DNA from 4 places in the Serratia sp. AR11 genome. Region 4 is predicted to be linked to each of the others. Evidence: predicted binding sites of a transcription regulator. Region 4 holds the regulator's gene; each other region holds the start of a gene.

Region 1 (4,862 bases), 2.4 Mb from region 4:
GGGATCGGACGCCCCATGGCTTCCGCCTGATCGACGCGCTCGTTATAACCGGCCAAATTACGCACGCCCAGTGCAGACATCAGCTTGTAGCGACGCTCCATCTCGGCGACACACCAACGCAGGGCGTTAGCGGCGTCTTTCATGTCGGTTACCACATCCGTCAACAGGTGCGGAATGCCTTCATACACCGACAGTTCCAGCATTTTCGGGTCGATCATGATAAAGCGCACTTCTTTCGGCGTGGCCTTATACAAGATGCTCAGGATCATGGCATTGACCCCAACCGATTTACCGGAACCGGTGGTCCCCGCTACCAGCAAGTGTGGCATTTTCGCCAAATCGGCCACCACCGGCTCGCCGGAAATATCTTTACCCAGGACGATCGCCAATGGCGATGGATTATCGCGGAACGCCGGGCAGTCCAGCACTTCACGCAGATACACCGTCTGACGTTTGACGTTAGGCAGTTCCAACCCGACGTAAGGCTTGCCGGGGATCACTTCAACCACACGTACCGCCGAGGTTGACAGTGAACGCGCCAGGTCGCGCGACAGGTTGGAAATACGCGCAGCCTTGACGCCCGGAGCCAAATCCAGCTCGAAGCGGGTGATGACCGGGCCTGGCAAAATATCTACCACGTCGGCTTTCACCCGGTAATCGGCCAGGCTGGCTTCCACCAAACGCGCCTTTTGTTCCAACGCGAAGGAATCCACCGGCTCCACCTCTTTCGGGGCTTCGGTCAGCAAATCCAGCGTCGGCAACGGCGTGGTCGGTTTTTGCAACGGCATTTCGTTACGCATCAGGAACGGGTGGATCAGGCTGTCCATCGCCGGCTGCTGCACAGCGGCAGGCTCCGGTTGCGCCACAGGTTGCTGATAGGCAGGCTGATACGGCTGTACCGGCGGGGTCTGAGGCTGAGCCGGCGCGGCTGGCTCAAACTGACCGAACGGCACATCATCTTCACGCTCGCTTTGCAGCTCAATACGTTCTTCCATCTGCGGCGACAGGGTGAACAGTGGCTCAACCGGGCCATCATCAACCAAATCATCCATCGGTGAGAAGCCGAACGCATTGCGGGTATCTACCGGCGTAGTTGGCGCCACCGATGGCGCGGCGGCTGGCTGGCCATAGCGCTGGCTTTGCTGGTCGGCAAATGCCTGACGCAGCGCGGCCTCCTGCAGAGCAGCCTCATCATCCAGATTATCCGCCTCAGGCTCCCCGCCGTAACGCTGGCTTTGCTGCTCGGCAAACGCCTGGCGCAAGGCTGCTTCCTGCAGGGCTTCATCATCTTGATCTTGCGAAAGATTATCAGCCTGTTGCAATGGCTCGTCGTCCTCACGGGTGCGTTGTTCCTGTTCGGCCATACGCTGCGAAGGCAGCTTGATGCCGTAGGAAGCCAGTTCACGCCGGGTCGGAATGCGCACCGGGTTCGGGCGCGGCAATTCAGGGCCGAGGCCTTGTTTCACCTGCGAGTTCGCGTCACTGGTGGCGGTAAAGGCCGGCATAAAGGTATTGGCGGCAACGGCACCGGCAATTGCCGTCGCTGCGGCGGGCGCCTGAGGTTTCGCGCTGCCAAACGGTGAAACGGCAGGCTCGGCGGCACTGAAACCGGCCGGAGCACTGACATCAACATGATCACGTTGTGCGGCAGAGAAATCAAATGGAGAGCGGTCGTGCGACGGCGATACGGCCGGAGCATCCCAATTCCCCATACGAGGCTCATCGTCATCCCGGTAAGGGTCGACCGGGCGCGTCGTCTTCGGCGTTGGTGTCTCTTCAGGGATTTCAAACGAGTACAGCGGCGGCGCGGTGTTTTCCGCTACCGCGCTCATCGGATGCTGGTTCACCGAGGCCGGAGCCACCGGTGCCGCAGTAACCGACGGTGCCTGAGCGACAACAGGTGCCGCTGTGGCAGGTGCGCTGGCTGGCGCTGGCGCAACCGGTACGATATCCGCATCTTCGTCATCATGAGCCCGCAGGCCGCTGAGCAACGGATCTTCGGCATCTTCCGCCGCCATTTTCGCGGTTTCCGTGACCGAAGGCGCTGAGAACAATACGTCATCTTCCGCTGCATTGGCCGCCGTCGCTGTGGTAGCCGCAGCAAGCGCGGCTTCCTTGTCTGCAGATTCGGGTTGCTCTTCGACGTAACGGTCGTCATCGTCGTGATAACGGTCTTCACGGCGTGAACGGTTGGTCATAAAGGTCGCCGTCCCCAGCACCACGCCGCCGATACGCTCGGCGATCACCAGCCAGGACCAGCCGGTAAACAGTGTCAGCCCCGCAGCCCAAACGCACAGCAGCCCCAGGGTGGCACCAATGCCGTTGAACCAAGGTAACATGGCGTTGCTCAGCAAACTGCCGATCACACCGCCGGAGGCGAAGTAATAGAGATCGTCGACATTCAATGCCGCCAGGCCACACGAAGTGAGCACCAGCGCCAACGTGCCGATCAGGCGCAGTGAAAGCGCAAAATAATCGATGTATTCGCCGCCGCTGCGCTGACGATAAGCCACCCAGCACAACACCAGCATGATCGGCGGTATCGCATAGGCGAGTACCCCGAAGGTGAAGAACAATGTGTCGGCCATCCAGGCCCCGACGCCACCGCCCAGGTTATGAATTGGCTCATGCCACGCGGTCTGCGACCAGCTTGGGTCAGATGGATTAAAACTGACCAAGGCAGCCATGAGGTAAATGGCAAAAATGGCTACCACAATCAACACAGCTTCGAGCAAACGGCGGCCGCTGCTGAGTTTTCTCAAGGTAACTTCTTTATCTTCTGTATATTCCTGGCTCAAGAAAGGCTCTCCAGGTTCCTGTTAGCTGACATAGCAACAGCGCCGAGAAGCTTCCCCGGCGCCGAAACTGTATGAATAAACAGGAGTGTAACCAATTTAATCAGGTTTTGCACCTGCACCCTACCGTGTTTTGATAACCAGACGGTTACTCTGTTTCACTTCTTCCATTACCACGTACGTACGGGTGTCGTTAACCCCCGGCAGACGCAGCAAGGTTTCACCGAGCAACTTACGGTAAGCCGACATATCCGGCACGCGGGTTTTCAACAGATAGTCGAAATCACCGGACACCAGATGACACTCCTGAATTTCTTCAAGTTTCTGTACTGCCGAGTTGAATTGCTCAAACACATCCGGCGCACCGCGGTTCAACGTGATTTCTACGAAGACCAGCAGGGACGCATCCAGATAATGCGGGTTGAGCAAAGCGGTATAACCATGAATAAAACCCTGGCGCTCGAGGCGGCGCACACGTTCTAAACATGGGGTTGGGGATAACCCCACGCGCTTGGAAAGCTCAACGTTCGAAATACGCCCATCCTTCTGCAATTCGTTCAGGATGTTGCGGTCGATACGGTCGAGATCTTTACCCGGGCGTTTCTTATTGTCTGCCATTATTATTGTCTCTCTTATTTTCTTCCCTGCACTTGCCACACCCCAACCAACGTCAATGTGTAAGGGTTCGTTCCAAGCGAAGACCCAATGCCTGTCATATGCTTCACTACCATCATCACCCCTTGTGCAGCCTGTCTGTCAACTCTGCACCGGGTTTTTAAATGACGTTATCGCAAGAAGAATTACCCCCGCTTGCACGGTGTCCCCTCACCTGCCACACGAAGTTTCAGCAACGGCGCAAAATTCCGCACCAACGCTGTAAATACGTACGATTTACTGTAGGGACAGGGATAATTTCTTCTTCCTATGATGTTTTCGCAAATGCGCAGCGGATTGTCAAAGTAAAAGAAGCAAAATCAGAAGAACGTACCGTCATGAAAAGTTAGCACCCCGTTTTTAGTTATGAATCGCTGGCTTGAAAAGCCCGCAGTCAAGGCCCCCCAAGCCGCTAATGGGCTGTTTCCAGTCAATGGCGCAGGGAGCAGCGCTGAGTGGCTTCCATAAGTTAAATTGCTGCATTTTACGCTCGCTTTAGCAGCAATTTAATAATTAATAGGGAAAGGCTATCAAACAAATCGTTAACAACATCCCCTGACGCTTTTTTTAATGCTGCGTTTTCCCTACAATCGGATCCATTGTCCGCCATTGTGGGAAAAGAGGGTATTCATGGGCACGGCTAAACACAGCAAATTATTGATCCTGGGCTCCGGCCCGGCGGGTTATACCGCCGCAGTTTACGCAGCGCGCGCCAACCTGAGCCCGGTATTGATTACCGGTATGGAGCAAGGGGGTCAGTTGACCACCACCACCGAAGTGGAAAACTGGCCGGGTGATGCCGAAGGCCTGACCGGCCCGGCGTTGATGGAGCGTATGCGCGAGCATGCTGAAAAATTCCAGACAGAGATTGTGTTTGACCACATCAACAGCGTTGACCTGCAGAACCGTCCGTTCCGCCTGTTTGGTGACAGCGGCGAATACACCTGTGATGCACTGATTATCGCCACTGGCGCATCGGCCCGTTACCTTGGCCTGCCTAGCGAAGAAGCTTTCAAAGGCAAGGGCGTGTCTGCCTGTGCCACCTGTGACGGTTTCTTCTACCGTAATCAGAAAGTCGCGGTGGTCGGTGGTGGCAACACTGCCGTGGAAGAAGCGCTGTATTTGTCCAACATCGCGGCCGAAGTTCACCTGATTCACCGCCGTGACAGCTTCCGTTCAGAAAAGATCCTGATCAACCGGCTGATGGAGAAAGTGAAAAACGGCAACATCGTGCTGCACACCGACCATACTCTGGACGAAGTGCTGGGCGATCAAATGGGCGTTACCGGCGTACGTATCCGTAGCACCAAAGCGGAAGACCAAACGCAGGAACTTGAACTGGCCGGCGTGTTTATCGCCATCGGCCACAGCCCGAACACCAGCATTTTCGGTGGTCAGCTGGAGCTGGAAAAC
Region 2 (4,862 bases), 1.9 Mb from region 4:
AGGCTTTCCGGTGATTGGAACACTATCCCATCTATAAAGTTATATGCTGTCTTTTGACCGGGCACTTCAGACTGAGTTGCCCCAATCCCCTTGACGGTAAAGTTCTTTAAGATTGGTGCAGGGCGAATGGGGATCCCGATATCCAGTGTTTCAGCCGACGTATAGCAGCGCAGGAAGTAGTTGTGGTCGTTTTCAGTCCCGTTGGGGATATTGGTGGTGATATTTACACCGTTGCCGTCAATATAAACGTAGCCGACATCGATATCGGTCTTGGGAGCCGTCCACACCTCAAACGGCGCGGTGAATTTTACAATTGTTGGTCTTTTTAATGTGCCTGTAATAAAGGTTTGTGCCTTGAGCAGTTCATCGCGAGACTTGACGTAAATCCCCTCAACATCAAGACGATCTTGCAAAGTCCAGACCTTCCCGTTCAGGTCGCTATATTGGATAAATTTTGCATCGTTATCGGCCATGGTCTATCCCTCAGTTCAAGTTAACGGTTGTGAAAACCCGTTGAATATGGAGGGAGCGTTTGGTCATTTCCAACAAACGGAGTTTGGTCTTCGCTGATACAACACAAGGCGAAATGAGTGGTGCGGTTCTGAAGGCGTTAGTCTGGGATAAGCCATGAGAGCGGTGTGCAATATTGCACACCCCTGCCAGTCAAACTGCCAGATAGGCATTAATCAATTCCTCGTCCAACTGTTCCAGCGTGCCATCGGCGACGCTGCGGCCCTGGTCCATCAGGCAAAAACGGTCCGCCACGCGACGGACAAACGGCAGCTTGTGCTCCACCAGCAGGATAGTCATACCCAGTTCGCGGTTAAGCTTACGGATCACGTTACCGATATCGGCCGCGATCGTGGGCTGCACACCGCTGGTGGGTTCATCGAGGATCAGCAACTCTGGCTCCAGCACCAGAGCGCGACCAATCGCCAGTTGCTGCTGCTCACCGTCGCACAAATCGCCGGCTCTGCGGCTGCGCATTTCTCGCAGGTTGGGGAACAGGTTATAAATCAAAGGCGGAATGCGGCGGTTTTTATCGCGGCCGGCCATCAGCGCTACCTGCAGGTTTTCCTCTACGCTGAGCTGCGAAAAGATTTGCCGTCCTTGCGGAACATAGCTGATCCCCAGCGCGGTGCGGGTTTCCACCGGTTGCTGCAGCAGGTTTTGTGGCGGTTCATCCGCCAACTGCCAGGTCATGCTGCCGCTAACCACCGGCAAATGGCCCATGATGCAGTTCACCAGCGTGGTCTTGCCCACGCCGTTACGGCCGATAAGCACCGTGCACTGGCCGCGCGGCAATTCCAGATTGATGTCCCACAGGGTATGGGTTTGCCCGTAAAACTGATTCACTGACCTTAAACTCAACATTCGGCATTCTCCTCAAAGAATCGTATTCCACTCCTTGCCACCGTTTTCACAGTAGCGGTTTCTTTCCCGAGTGTTTTAATGTCCAGAATAAAGTGCCGAATGACTGCCTTTTACCAGGCAGTTTAAATTCTGGTAAAACAAGTGATACATAGGCAAAAATCGCAGTTATTGTCGGCTTGCCCGCGCTCTTTGGTCTTTATCGAGTAAAGAGCGGTTGTTTTACTTCCGTCTGTCCGCTAAATGACAGCGGATAATTCCGCCATTCCATCCCGGAGATTTATCCCGATCGTACTTTTGTCACCCAAGGGTAATGCAACCCTTGGGCCAACTTTATAAAACCGTTAAAAACAGGATTGTTATTGCCTTGTTAACGGTTTTTCGCGCCAGGACAGGGCTGGCGGACCAAGTGAAAATAGAGGGGAAAGTTAACGCGGACGATTTTTGCACTCTTCCAGTGCTGCGAAGAATGCTTATGGTGCAAACTATTTCGTCGGTTGTAGCAAGATGCATCAGGTGACGGCAGCAATGAGATAAATCCGTTTTTGGCAATGGGGCTTTTTAGCATTAATCGGCATAACCAAAGCGATATTATTGTGAAAAAATAACTAAAAAAGCCATCTTGGCGGACAGAAACGGCAAAAAGCGCTCTTTCTGCAACTCCCAGCCGGGGCGGGGTGGTGAGAGTTATCCACCATTCCTGTGGATAACCTTGTGCATTAGATTGAGAAAACCGGTTTAAAGCGAGAGCGGACGCGGGTTGTGTTCGCTTTGTCCGCAATCTCGTCTTTTTTGTAAAATCATTAATTATCAATATTTTAACTAAAATCAAGCGGCCAATGTATTGATGAAGTCTCTATGTATGATTTTTGGCCGCAGTGCTATCAATAAGTTAATTCGTGACGGATTTTGGGGATAAATCTGTTATTGACAATAAAAATGTCACGCGGCTGTAACCCCGACGGTGCATTCAGCCTGATTTGACGCACGCTAAAGCGACGAATCGCTTGAAGCTGGTTTTATATCCAGTATCATGGGCACTGGCAAAAATCGCCGGGGCTTTCCATAATTAGAGGCCATCAATTGAGCATTAGCTCAATGGCCGCCTGAGCGCGCACATCTCCACAGGGTAGCCGAGTCCATGAGTAAAGTTTTCAAACTGCATTCCGAATTCAAACCGGCCGGCGATCAGCCGCAGGCCATCAGCAAGCTGGAAGAGGGCCTGGAAGACGGCCTGGCACACCAGACGCTGCTGGGCGTTACCGGGTCGGGCAAGACATTTACCGTCGCCAATGTGATAGCCGATCTGAACCGGCCCACCATGGTGCTGGCACCTAACAAAACGCTGGCGGCGCAGCTGTACGGTGAGATGAAAGAGTTCTTTCCCGAGAATGCGGTCGAGTATTTTGTCTCTTACTACGACTACTATCAGCCGGAAGCCTACGTACCCAGCTCCGACACCTTTATCGAAAAAGACGCTGCGGTGAACGAACACATCGAGCAGATGCGTCTTTCCGCGACCAAAGCATTGCTGGAGCGCCGCGATGTGATCGTGGTGGCGTCGGTCTCGGCGATCTACGGTCTGGGCGATCCTGATCTGTATTTGAAGATGATGTTGCACCTGACCAAGGGCATGATCATCGATCAGCGTTCGATCCTGCGTCGTTTGGCGGAGCTGCAATATGCCCGTAACGATCAGGCCTTCCAGCGCGCGACCTTCCGCGTGCGTGGCGAGGTGATCGACGTCTTCCCGGCGGAGTCGGACGAGCTGGCGCTGCGTATTGAACTGTTTGATGAGGAGGTCGAGCGGCTTTCGCTGTTTGATCCTTTGACCGGCCAGATCGAACAGGTGGTCCAGCGTTTTACCATTTATCCGAAGTCGCACTACGTGACACCGCGTGAGCGGATCCTGCAGGCGATGGAAGAGATCAAAGTGGATCTGGCCGAACGGCGCAAGGTGCTGTTGGCCAATAACAAACTGCTGGAAGAACAGCGCCTGACGCAGCGCACCCAGTTTGATCTGGAGATGATGAACGAACTGGGCTACTGCTCCGGCATTGAAAACTACTCGCGCTACCTGTCCGGGCGTAAAGAGGGCGAGCCACCGCCGACGCTGTTTGATTATTTACCGGCGGATGGCCTGCTGGTGGTCGATGAATCCCACGTCACCATTCCGCAAATCGGCGCTATGTACAAGGGCGACCGTTCGCGCAAAGAGACGCTGGTGGAATACGGTTTCCGCCTGCCGTCGGCGCTGGACAACCGCCCGATGCGTTTTGAAGAGTTCGAAGCGCTGGCCCCACAGACGATCTACGTGTCTGCCACGCCGGGCAAATATGAGCTGGAGAAGTCCGGCGACGATATTATCGATCAGGTGGTGCGCCCTACCGGCTTGCTGGATCCACTAATAGAAGTCAGGCCGGTGACCACCCAGGTGGATGACCTGCTGTCTGAAATTCGCAAGCGGGTGGCAATCAACGAGCGCGTACTGGTCACCACCCTGACCAAACGCATGGCGGAAGACCTGACCGAATATCTCGAAGAGCACGGCGAGCGGGTACGCTATCTGCACTCGGACATCGATACCGTGGAAAGGGTCGAAATCATTCGTGACCTGCGCCTGGGTGAGTTTGACGTGCTGGTGGGTATCAACCTGTTGCGTGAGGGGCTGGACATGCCTGAGGTGTCGCTGGTGGCGATTCTGGACGCAGATAAAGAAGGCTTCCTGCGTTCCGAACGTTCGTTAATCCAGACCATTGGCCGTGCGGCGCGTAACCTCAATGGTAAAGCGATCCTCTACGGTGACAGAATTACCGACTCGATGGCCAGGGCGATTAGCGAGACCGAACGTCGTCGCGCCAAACAGCAGGCGTTCAACGAAGAAAATGGCATCGTGCCGCAGGGCCTGAACAAGAAAGTTTCCGATGTATTGCAGCTGGGCAAACCGGGCAATCGCGGCAAGGGCCGAGGGAAGGGCAAGGCGGCGGAAAACGTTGGGCAATACAAAAATCTCACGCCAAAAGCCCTGGATCAAAAAATCTGCGAGCTGGAAGCGCAGATGTATACCCACGCACAGAATCTGGAGTTCGAGTTGGCGGCAGGCTTGCGTGATGAGATCCACCAGCTGCGCGAGCAGTTTATCGCTATTTCGTGACCGGTTGGGGCGCCGCCAAGGGTGGCGCTGCCAAACATAAAATCCTTGTCGCCTCCGCCAAAGCTGATTATGGTGTGCGGCCAATTGACAACTACGAGCCGCAGACCATGACCGAACACCAGTCCAAAGACCCGATGCACGGCGTCACTCTGGAACAACTTTTAAATAAACTGGTGGAGAGCTACGGCTGGTCAGGGCTGGCTGAACGCATTCGCATCAACTGCTTCAGCAGCGATCCCAGCATTAAATCCAGCCTGAAGTTTCTGCGCCGCACGCCGTGGGCGCGCAAGCAGGTGGAAGATCTTTATATCGATATGGTCGAGAAGGCCGCCAGCGA
Region 3 (4,862 bases), 2.6 Mb from region 4:
CGCCAGGATTGGTGCTGGACTATGCGCGCATGCTACAGCAGGTCACCGAGCGCCAACATCAGCGTTGGTGGTTAAAACTGCGGGAAGTGTGGCGTATCCTGCGCTTTGGCCGGGCTCAGCCTGGCAGGCAAAAGTTTTAGTCTCGCCGTCAGCGATGATAAAGTGTTGGCCACATTCACCGGCGCCGGCAAGGAGTTAACCGCTAATGGCCTATTCGCAACGCATTGAAACCGCTATTTTTGATATGGATGGTTTATTGATCGATTCAGAACCCCTGTGGCTACAGGCGGAACTGGATATCTTTGGCGCACTGGGGCTGGATTTGTCTGACCGCCACAAGCTACCGGACACCCTGGGTCTGCGCATCGATCTGGTGGTGAAAATGTGGTACCAGGCCATGCCGTGGCAAGGAGTCTCGCAAGAGGAAGTCTCCGCGCGGATCATCGAACGCGCCATAGAACTGGTACGTGAAAAACAGCCGCTGTTGCCGGGCGTGCAGCAGGCGTTGGAGCTGTGCCGCAGTCTGGATCTGAATATCGGCCTGGCCTCAGCTTCGCCGCTTCACATGCAACAACAGGTTCTGCAGATGTTTGACCTTGAAGGCTACTTTGACCAATTGGTTTCCGCCGAATATCTGCCTTACAGCAAGCCGCACCCCGAAGTGTATCTGATTGCCGCCGAACGTCTCGGCAGTGATCCACTGCGCTGTATCACTTTGGAAGATTCATTCAACGGCATGATTGCCACCAAAGCCGCCAGAATGCGTTCGATCGTTATCCCGGCGCACGAGTATCGCAACGATGCGCGCTGGGCATTGGCCGACCATAAGCTCGAAACGCTGGAGCAGCTGACACCTGATCACCTGGCCTAATCTTCACGGCATCGGTCTACTCCCGGTGCCGTTACTCATCCCCTTTAAGCCCCATCACCGCTTAATTTCAAAATAGCGCATTACGTCATAAAATAAATAAAACACCATTTCATTTATATTGAGTTAGCCTGCCGCACTCTTTATGCTAGGGCCATAAGAAAGCGCCGGGCGATCGGCACAGGCTGTCACTGCCACGCAACCTGATCCTGTCGTCCGGAGCTTTCTTCCTCCATCAGCCTTACCAGATAAAAAAACGCATCCCCCTTTAACACTGACCAAACAAGCCGTTGTAAAACCGTATAAAATAAACAATTGGTTACAGGGTAACTGCTTCCACTACTGGGAATTTTCCCATATACTGGATAAATTAACAGTTTATCAGCCGGAAATGCAGTATGACCGCGGAAGGACATCTTATTTTCTCTGTCGCTTGCGCGATTTTCGCCAAGAAGGCCGAGGTGACACCATCGCTTGCTACCGGCGACTGGTGGCATATTATCCCCGCCGCTCTGCTGACTTCGTTGCTGCCTGATATCGATCACCCCAAATCGGTGTTAGGCCAGCGCCTGCGCTGGATCGCCATTCCTATTTCACGTGCCTTCGGCCATCGCGGTTTTACTCATAGCCTGCTGGCGATCGCCGGCGGCATGGCACTGTTCCAGCTTGACGTGCCGCGCAGTTGGCCGATCCCGCCGGATGTCCTGCATGCGATGATTATCGGTTACTTCAGCCACCTGTTGGCAGATATGCTCACCCCCGCTGGCGTGCCCTTGCTTTGGCCCTGTCGCTGGCGTTTTCGCCTGCCGCTGCTAAATTCTCAGAAAGGCAACCAACTCGAGCGCGCTCTGTGCCTGTGTCTGGTGGCTTTTGCGATCTACTGGCAAGGCGGTTGCACCATTCCTGTGCAGTCCTATTTTGAACAAATAAAAAATATCAGACTGTGATCACAAAAAAATGGCCATTTAATATCCGTAAAGATTATTAATTAAACAAAATCACCAATAAAGTTATATAAAATTCCATTTGGATATAAGTGAGCCGTTACGCAAACTGTTACGATATTTAGTATCGCTACGCCTTGGTGCATAGCCATTTTTATATAAGAAAAAATAATTGGAGACATTGGGGATGAATCTTCCGCTGGTTATTAACGTGGTGATTTTTGTCGCCCTCCTTTTGCTGTTGGCGCAAAGCCGTCATAAGCAATGGAGCCTGGCGAAAAAAGTACTGGTCGGCCTGGTCATGGGCGTGGTGTTCGGTCTGGCGCTGCAACTGGTGTACGGCTCGGACAACCCGGTACTGAAAGAATCCATCAGCTGGTTCAACATTGTCGGTAACGGCTATGTGCAACTGCTGCAAATGATTGTGATGCCGCTGGTGTTCGCCTCAATTCTGAGCGCGGTCGCCAAGCTGCACAACGCCTCTTCTCTGGGGAAAATCAGCTTCCTGACTATCGGCACCCTGTTGTTCACCACGCTGATTTCGGCGCTGGTGGGCGTGCTGGTGACCAACCTGTTTGGTCTGACCGCCGAGGGTCTGGTGCAAGGGGCGCAAGAAAACGCACGTCTGTCAGCGATCCAAAGCAACTACGTCGGTAAACTGGCCGACCTGACCGTACCGCAGATGGTGCTGTCCTTTATTCCTAAAAACCCGTTTGCCGATCTGACCGGGGCCAGCCCGACCTCAATCATCAGCGTGGTGATCTTCGCGACCTTCCTCGGCGTGGCGTCGCTGCAGTTGCTGAAAGACGACAAGCCTAAAGGCGAACGCGTGCTGGTGGCGATCGATACCCTGCAGGCCTGGGTAATGAAGCTGGTGCGTCTGGTGATGAAACTGACTCCGTACGGCGTACTGGCACTGATGACCAAAGTGGTCGCCGGCTCTAACGTCCACGACATCATCAAACTGGGTAGCTTCGTCGTCGCCTCCTATCTGGGTCTGGCGATCATGTTTGCCGTGCACGCCGCCCTGCTGGCCTTCACCGGCGTTAACCCGTTGAAGTTCTTCCGCAAAGTATGGCCGGTGATCACCTTCGCCTTTACCAGCCGCTCCAGCGCCGCCAGCATTCCACTGAACGTGGAAGCGCAGACCCGTCGTTTGGGCGTACCTGAATCCATCGCCAGCTTCTCGGCCTCGTTTGGTGCCACTATCGGCCAGAACGGCTGTGCCGGTCTGTACCCGGCCATGCTGGCGGTAATGGTAGCCCCAACCGTCGGTATTAATCCGCTGGACCCGGTGTGGATCGCCACCCTGGTCGGTATCGTCACCATCAGCTCCGCCGGCGTCGCCGGTGTCGGTGGCGGTGCGACTTTCGCCGCGCTGATCGTGCTACCGGCGATGGGCCTGCCAGTTACGCTGGTTGCGCTGCTGATCTCGGTTGAACCGCTGATCGACATGGGCCGTACCGCACTGAACGTCAACGGCTCTATGGCTGCTGGGACCATCACCAGTCAGTTGATGAAGCAAACCGACAAGTCCATTATGGACAGCGAAGACGAAGTGGAACTGGCTCACCAGTAAATTTCGTCGGCATTAAAAAACCGGGGCTGAAGCAGGCCCCGGTTTTTTTACGTCTGAAAAACCGCTAAATCTAAAATAAAAAAAGCGCTGCCCATAACTGGCAACGCCATGAATTATTCGAACCCACGGGATCAGAATGGATAGTCGTGATAACCCATTTGCTCGGAAATGTTGCGGGCGGCGGTATGCAGACGGTTGACGTAATCGGCTTTGGCATCTTCCGAGTAACGAATGGACGGGAACGAGATACTCAGACCGGCGGTTACCACGCCAAAACGGTCAAACACCGGCACCGCAATGCAGCGCAACCCTTCTTCCTGCTCTTCAATGTCTTCACCCACCCCCTGCTCACGCACCTGCTCCAGTTGCGACATCAAGGCTGCGGCATCGGTCAGGGTGTTCGGGGTGCTGCGGGTAAACTCAATTTTTGACAGGATTTGCGCCACTTCAGCCCGGTCGCGCCAGGCTAACAGCACTTTACCGATCGCCGTACTGTGCAGCGGGTTGCGACGACCAATACGCGAATACATACGCAGGTTATACATGGCATCGATTTTATGGATATAGACAATACTGTCCTCATCCAGCGCCCCGAGATGAATAGCTTCGCGGGTGTGGCTCGACAGTTCGCGCATCTGGATATCGGCGCTGCGGATCAGATCGACGCTTTGCAGCGACTTGGCCCCCAGTTCAAACAGCTTGAGCGTGAGCGCGTATTTTTCCGACTCACCCTCCTGCGAAACATAGCCCAATGACTTCATGGTCTGCAGAAAACGGTAGACGGTGCTCTTGGACATCATCACCCGCTGGGAAAGCTCAGTAATGCCGATCTCGCGTTCCTCACCCAGCGCCTGCAGGATACCGAATACCTTCAGTACGGATGAAACTGCATCCGGTTGTTTATCTGAGTCTGCGTTAACCATAGTCAATATCCTATCCGGCATTTTCTGTTTTAAGAAATTTGAACAAGGGTTTCAGTATACGCGGTACCCCAGAGAGCACGCAATCTGCCCCGGGGACAAATGCCAGAGGGGCTTGGGCTCTCTGCGGTGATCGGTTATTACAATTGCGCAGGAAACTGTGGGTGCAATCACAGACGAATATGATTAGCATGGTAATACTCCCCCGGATTAATACCTTCGAGATCAACATGCGTTCTTGTACTGACGGCCTCCCCGTCCCACAACGCTATGGGGCTATCCTCGCCATTGCCCTGGGCATCACCGTTTCGGTGCTCGATGGCGCGATTGCCAACGTGGCACTACCGACCATCGCGCGCGATCTGAATGCCAGCCCGGCCAGCTCCATCTGGGTGGTTAACGCCTACCAGTTGGCGATCACCATTTCACTACTGTCGTTGGCCTCGCTCGGCGACCTGATTGGCTATCGTCGCATCTATCAGGCAGGCCTGTTGGTGTTCAGCATTACTTCGCTGTTCTGCGCCCTGTCAGACTCGCTGACTACGCTGACC
Region 4 (4,862 bases):
ATCCACCCGAGCGCAAGGCCGCGTAGCGAAAGGAACACCGCCAGCGCCAGCCACAATCCATGGTTGCCCAGTACAGGTAGGGTAAACAGCGTCAGCCCATAACCGGCGGCGGCTACTGCCATGCTGTTACGCATTTCTGCGCCGCGGGTGGCACCAATAAACATGCCGTCCAGCAAATAGCACCATACTCCCACCAACGGCAGCACTACCTGCCACGGCAGATAGTGGCTCGCCAGTGCGCGCAGCTCCGGTAAAGAGGTCAAGGCGGCAATGATTTGCTGCCCGGCAACGGCATAGAGCAGACCAAAGCCCAACGCCACCAGGCAGGCCTGCCGGCAAGCCGCACGCCATACTTTACGCAGTTGGCTATCGTCACGGGCGCCATAGGCATGGCCCGAATGTGCCTCTACCGCGTAGGCGAAACCGTCCAGCGCATAAGCGGTGAAGGTCAGCAAATTCATCAGCACCGCATTTACCGCGACCACCTCGCCGCCCAGCCGGGCACCGAAGATGGTCAGCGAGGCAAAACACAGTTGCAGCAGCAATGAACGCAGCATAATGTCGCGATTCAACGCCAGCAGACGCCGCAGATTACCGCGCCAGGCTTGGCGCAGCATTGGCACAGAAATGCCGCGTATGCGCATCACGCGCCAGGACAGCCATAATCCCAACAGCAGCGTGGCATATTCAGAGATAGCCGTCGCGGTCGCGGCCCCCTGCACGTTCCAGCCCAGTCCCATCACCAGCCAGATATCCAATACGATATTCAGCAGGTTGCCGACAATCAGCAGGATCACCGGTGCGCGCACGTATTGCACGCCAAGCAACCAACCCAGGATCACCATATTGGCCAGCGCCGCCGGGGCGCTCAGCCAGCGGATCTCGAGGAACAAACGAGCCTGTTCCAGCACCGCCCCATCGCCACCGACGATTTTTAGCGCCAACTCAATCAGCGGATAGCGCAGCAACACAATAGCCACCCCGGCCAACACCGCCAGCAGCAACGGCTGCATAAAGGCTCGTGCCAGCCCCTGCGGATTTTGTGCCCCCAACGCCTGAGCAGTCAGCCCGGTGGTGCTCATACGCAGAAACAGCAACAGCATAAACAGGAAGCTGGTGGCCATGGAGCCAACCGCTACGCCACCCAGATAGGTCGGGCTGTCGAGGTGGCCGATGACTGCGGTATCTACCAGCCCAAGCAGCGGCACGGTGATATTGGAGAAAATCATGGGCAGCGCAAGGCGCCACAGGGCTTTATCGGTATCGCTGGTGAAGGCAGAAAGCAGGCGCATAGTGAAATGTTCCCGTGTATACCCGTCATCTTTCAAATTGCAGCGTTGTTATCTGCACTCAGTTATGTGGCCCGTCCATGAGCCACACCCCTTCGGGGCCGCTGCAAACAGCGTTCAAATCTGCTCCCGGCAGATTTGTCACCCCAGTTACTTACCTGAGTAAGCGCCTGGGGATGAGCGAGTTGGCCGCCTAGCTGCAACTTGAAAGCTATAGGGTATATAGTGAATCAGATATGACATCGCCCCAGAACTGGGGCGACTTGAATCAGAGGACGATGTTTGGGCGTGAGGATTAAACCCAGTCGCCATTGCGGATCACACCGACCGCCAGACCTTCAATGGTGAAATTCTGCTGACGCAGATCGACCACAATCGGCTGGAATTCACTGTTTTCCGGCAGCAGCTCAACCACGTTACCGTGTTTTTTCAGGCGCTTGACTGTGACTTCATCTTCAATGCGTGCCACAACCACCTGGCCATTACGCACGTCCTGAGTTTTATGCACCGCCAGCAGATCGCCGTCGAGAATACCGATGTCACGCATCGACATGCCGTTGACCCGCAGCAGGAAATCCGCGCTCGGTTTGAACAGGGATGGATCGACCTTGTAGTGCCCTTCGATATGCTGCTGCGCCAGCAGCGGCTCACCGGCAGCGACACGGCCAATCAGCGGTAAACCCTCTTCATCTTCCATCAGCAGGCGAATGCCGCGCGAAGCGCCGGAGATAATCTCGATAACGCCTTTACGCGCCAGCGCTTTCAGGTGTTCTTCTGCGGCATTTGGCGAACGGAACCCCAGACGCATGGCGATCTCGGCGCGCGTTGGCGGCATGCCAGTGGACGAAATATGATCGCGAATCAGATCATAGACCTCTTGCTGTCTGGTAGTTAGTGCTTTCATTCCGCCCCCTGTTTGTTTATACAGTCTTGCTGTGAGTATATACAGGTAACTGCGGCTTGGGAACCGAAGAGTGAATAAAAATCAGGGATTAGCGACACCTGTCGCAACGCAACGCCGCCACTCAGGCAAAGTGCTGCCACAGCACCGACCCCCAGACAAACAGCGCCAAAATAATCGCCAGCGAAACCGCCGCCGAGCCCATATCCTTTGCCCGACCGGAAAGCTCGTGATGCTCAGTCCCTACCCGATCGACAATCGCCTCAATCGCGCTGTTCAGGATTTCGACGATCATCACCAACAGCACCGATCCGATCAGTAAAATGCGCGCTATCGCACCCACGTCCAGCCAAATCGCCAGTATGATAGCCAGCACGGTCGCCACCAATTCCTGGCGGAATGCCGCTTCGTGCTGCCAGGCAGCGGAAAAGCCTTTATAAGAGTAGCCGGCGGCTTTAATAATACGGGTCAGGCCGGTTGCTTGGTTTGCCATGTTTTTTAGTGCCTTTAGCAGAGATAAGTCATAATTAAACAGTCTAGGCCAGGAAACTCTCCCGGCTCTCGGTTTTCCAACACCACAGATCTGCTACCCGGTTTCTGGTATGCTTGCGGCGCATTGCTAACAAGAGGCTTCACGTTGTTATGTCAGGTTGGCGTAAAATTTATTATAAACTATTGAATTTACCACTCAAACTGTTGGTAAGAAGTAAGGTTATCCCTTCAGATCCGGTCACGGAGTTAGGGTTGGATCCCTCACGGCCGATTTTGTATGTTTTACCTTATAATTCCAAGGCGGATTTGCTGACGCTGCGCACCCAGTGCCTGGCGCAAGATCTGCCCGACCCCCTCAATCCGCTGGAGATAGACGGCACCGTGCTGCCAAGCCACGTGTTTATTCACGACGGCCCGCGCGTATTCCGCTACTACACGCCGAAAGAAGAGTCGGTAAAACTGTTCCACGACTATCTGGACCTGCACCGCAGTAATCCGGATCTCGACATTCAGATGCTGCCGGTTTCGGTGATGTTTGGCCGCTCTCCGGGGCGCGAAGGTCACGGCACACCGCATCTGCGTCTGCTGAATGGCGTGCAGAAATTCTTCGCCGTGCTGTGGCTCGGCCGCGACAGCTTTGTCCGTTTTTCCAATACCGTTTCGCTGCGCCGCATGGCCACCGAGCACGGTACGGACAAAATCATTGCGCAGAAACTGGCTCGCGTAGCACGCATGCACTTCTCGCGTCAGCGTCTGGCCGCCGTCGGCCCAAGCCTGCCGGCCCGTCAGGACCTGTTCAACAAGCTGTTGGCGTCCAAGGCGATCGAAAAAGCGGTCGAAGACGAAGCTCGCAGCAAGAAGATTTCCCACGAAAAAGCCCAGCAGAATGCCATTGCGCTGATGGAAGAGATCGCTGCCGACTTCTCTTACGAGACGGTGCGCCTTTCCGATCGCGTGCTGAGCTGGACCTGGAACCGACTGTATCAAGGTATCAACGTCACAAACGCCGAACGCGTGCGTCAGTTGGCGCAGGACGGCCACGAGATTGTTTATGTACCCTGCCACCGCAGCCACATGGACTACCTGCTGCTGTCCTACGTGCTGTATCACCAGGGTCTGGTGCCACCGCATATTGCTGCCGGTATCAATCTCAACTTCTGGCCGGCCGGGCCGATCTTCCGTCGCCTGGGCGCTTTCTTTATCCGCCGCACCTTCAAAGGCAACAAACTGTACTCGACGGTATTCCGTGAATACCTCGGCGAGCTGTTTACCCGCGGTTACTCGGTGGAATACTTTGTTGAAGGTGGCCGTTCCCGTACCGGACGTTTACTGGAACCGAAGACCGGCACCCTGTCGATGACCATTCAGGCGATGCTGCGCGGCGGTAGCCGTCCTATCACACTGGTGCCGATTTACATCGGTTACGAACACGTGATGGAAGTGGGTACCTACGCCAAAGAGTTGCGTGGCGCGACCAAGGAAAAAGAGAGCCTGTTGCAGATGCTGCGCGGCCTGCGCAAGCTGCGCAATCTCGGCCAGGGTTACGTCAACTTTGGTGACCCACTGCCGTTGACCGCTTACCTGAACCAGAATGTGCCACAGTGGCGCGAATCGATTGACCCGATCGAAGCCCAGCGTCCAAGCTGGTTAACGCCGACGGTCAACGATTTGGCGGCCAAGATTATGGTGCGCATCAACAATGCCGCCGCCGCCAACGCCATGAACCTGTGTTCCACGGCGCTGCTGGCCTCACGCCAACGCTCGCTGACCCGCGAGCAGTTGCTTGAGCAGTTGGAATGCTACCTGCAACTGATGCGCAATGTGCCTTATGCCGGCGACGTTACCGTACCAACCCAAACGCCGGATGAGCTGCTGGATCACGCGCTGAACATGAACAAGTTCGAGGTGGAGAAGGATAACATCGGCGATATCATCATCCTGCCGCGCGAGCAGGCGGTGTTGATGACCTATTACCGTAACAATATCCATCATCTGTTGGTTCTGCCATCGCTGATCGCCACTATCGTGATGCATCACCGCCGGGTATCGCGCGCTGAACTGCTACGCCAGATTGGCCTGATTTACCCAATGCTGAAGGCTGAACTGTTCCTGCATAACGACAAGGAACAACTGCCGGAAGTGCTACGACCACTGATCGACGAAATGATCCGTCAGCAACT

The links. The regulator LexA, encoded in region 4, represses DNA repair genes until DNA is damaged. The targets are predictions, from matches to a motif close to TNCTGTATGTACATACAGNA.
Region 1: a site for LexA is predicted at 2,864-2,883, ahead of ACSOSI_RS08925 (DNA translocase FtsK 4TM domain-containing protein). Genes of this name have one in related genera too.
Region 2: a site for LexA is predicted at 2,383-2,402, ahead of uvrB (excinuclease ABC subunit UvrB). Genes of this name have one in related genera too.
Region 3: a site for LexA is predicted at 1,228-1,247, ahead of ACSOSI_RS11275 (metal-dependent hydrolase). Genes of this name have one in related genera too.

What each region holds. Positions count from the first base shown of each region.
Region 1 covers NZ_CM150739.1:1,864,159-1,869,020, reverse strand. The annotation lists gene ACSOSI_RS08925 (DNA translocase FtsK 4TM domain-containing protein) at 1-2,798, opposite strand, end outside; gene lrp (leucine-responsive transcriptional regulator Lrp) at 2,919-3,413, opposite strand; gene trxB (thioredoxin-disulfide reductase) at 4,080-4,862, shown strand, end outside.
Region 2 covers NZ_CM150739.1:1,416,504-1,421,365, forward strand. The annotation lists gene ACSOSI_RS06750 (hypothetical protein) at 1-473, opposite strand, end outside; gene ACSOSI_RS06755 (ATP-binding cassette domain-containing protein) at 664-1,374, opposite strand; gene uvrB (excinuclease ABC subunit UvrB) at 2,513-4,525, shown strand; gene ACSOSI_RS06765 (VF530 family protein) at 4,633-4,862, shown strand, end outside.
Region 3 covers NZ_CM150739.1:2,373,884-2,378,745, reverse strand. The annotation lists gene ACSOSI_RS11285 (HdeD family acid-resistance protein) at 1-140, shown strand, start outside; gene hxpB (hexitol phosphatase HxpB) at 206-871, shown strand; gene ACSOSI_RS11275 (metal-dependent hydrolase) at 1,267-1,815, shown strand; gene ACSOSI_RS11270 (L-cystine transporter) at 2,000-3,391, shown strand; gene kdgR (DNA-binding transcriptional regulator KdgR) at 3,523-4,314, opposite strand; gene ACSOSI_RS11260 (MFS transporter) at 4,542-4,862, shown strand, end outside.
Region 4 covers NZ_CM150739.1:4,979,374-4,984,235, forward strand. The annotation lists gene dinF (MATE family efflux transporter DinF) at 1-1,292, opposite strand, end outside; gene lexA (transcriptional repressor LexA) at 1,585-2,193, opposite strand; gene ACSOSI_RS23530 (diacylglycerol kinase) at 2,315-2,683, opposite strand; gene plsB (glycerol-3-phosphate 1-O-acyltransferase PlsB) at 2,833-4,862, shown strand, end outside.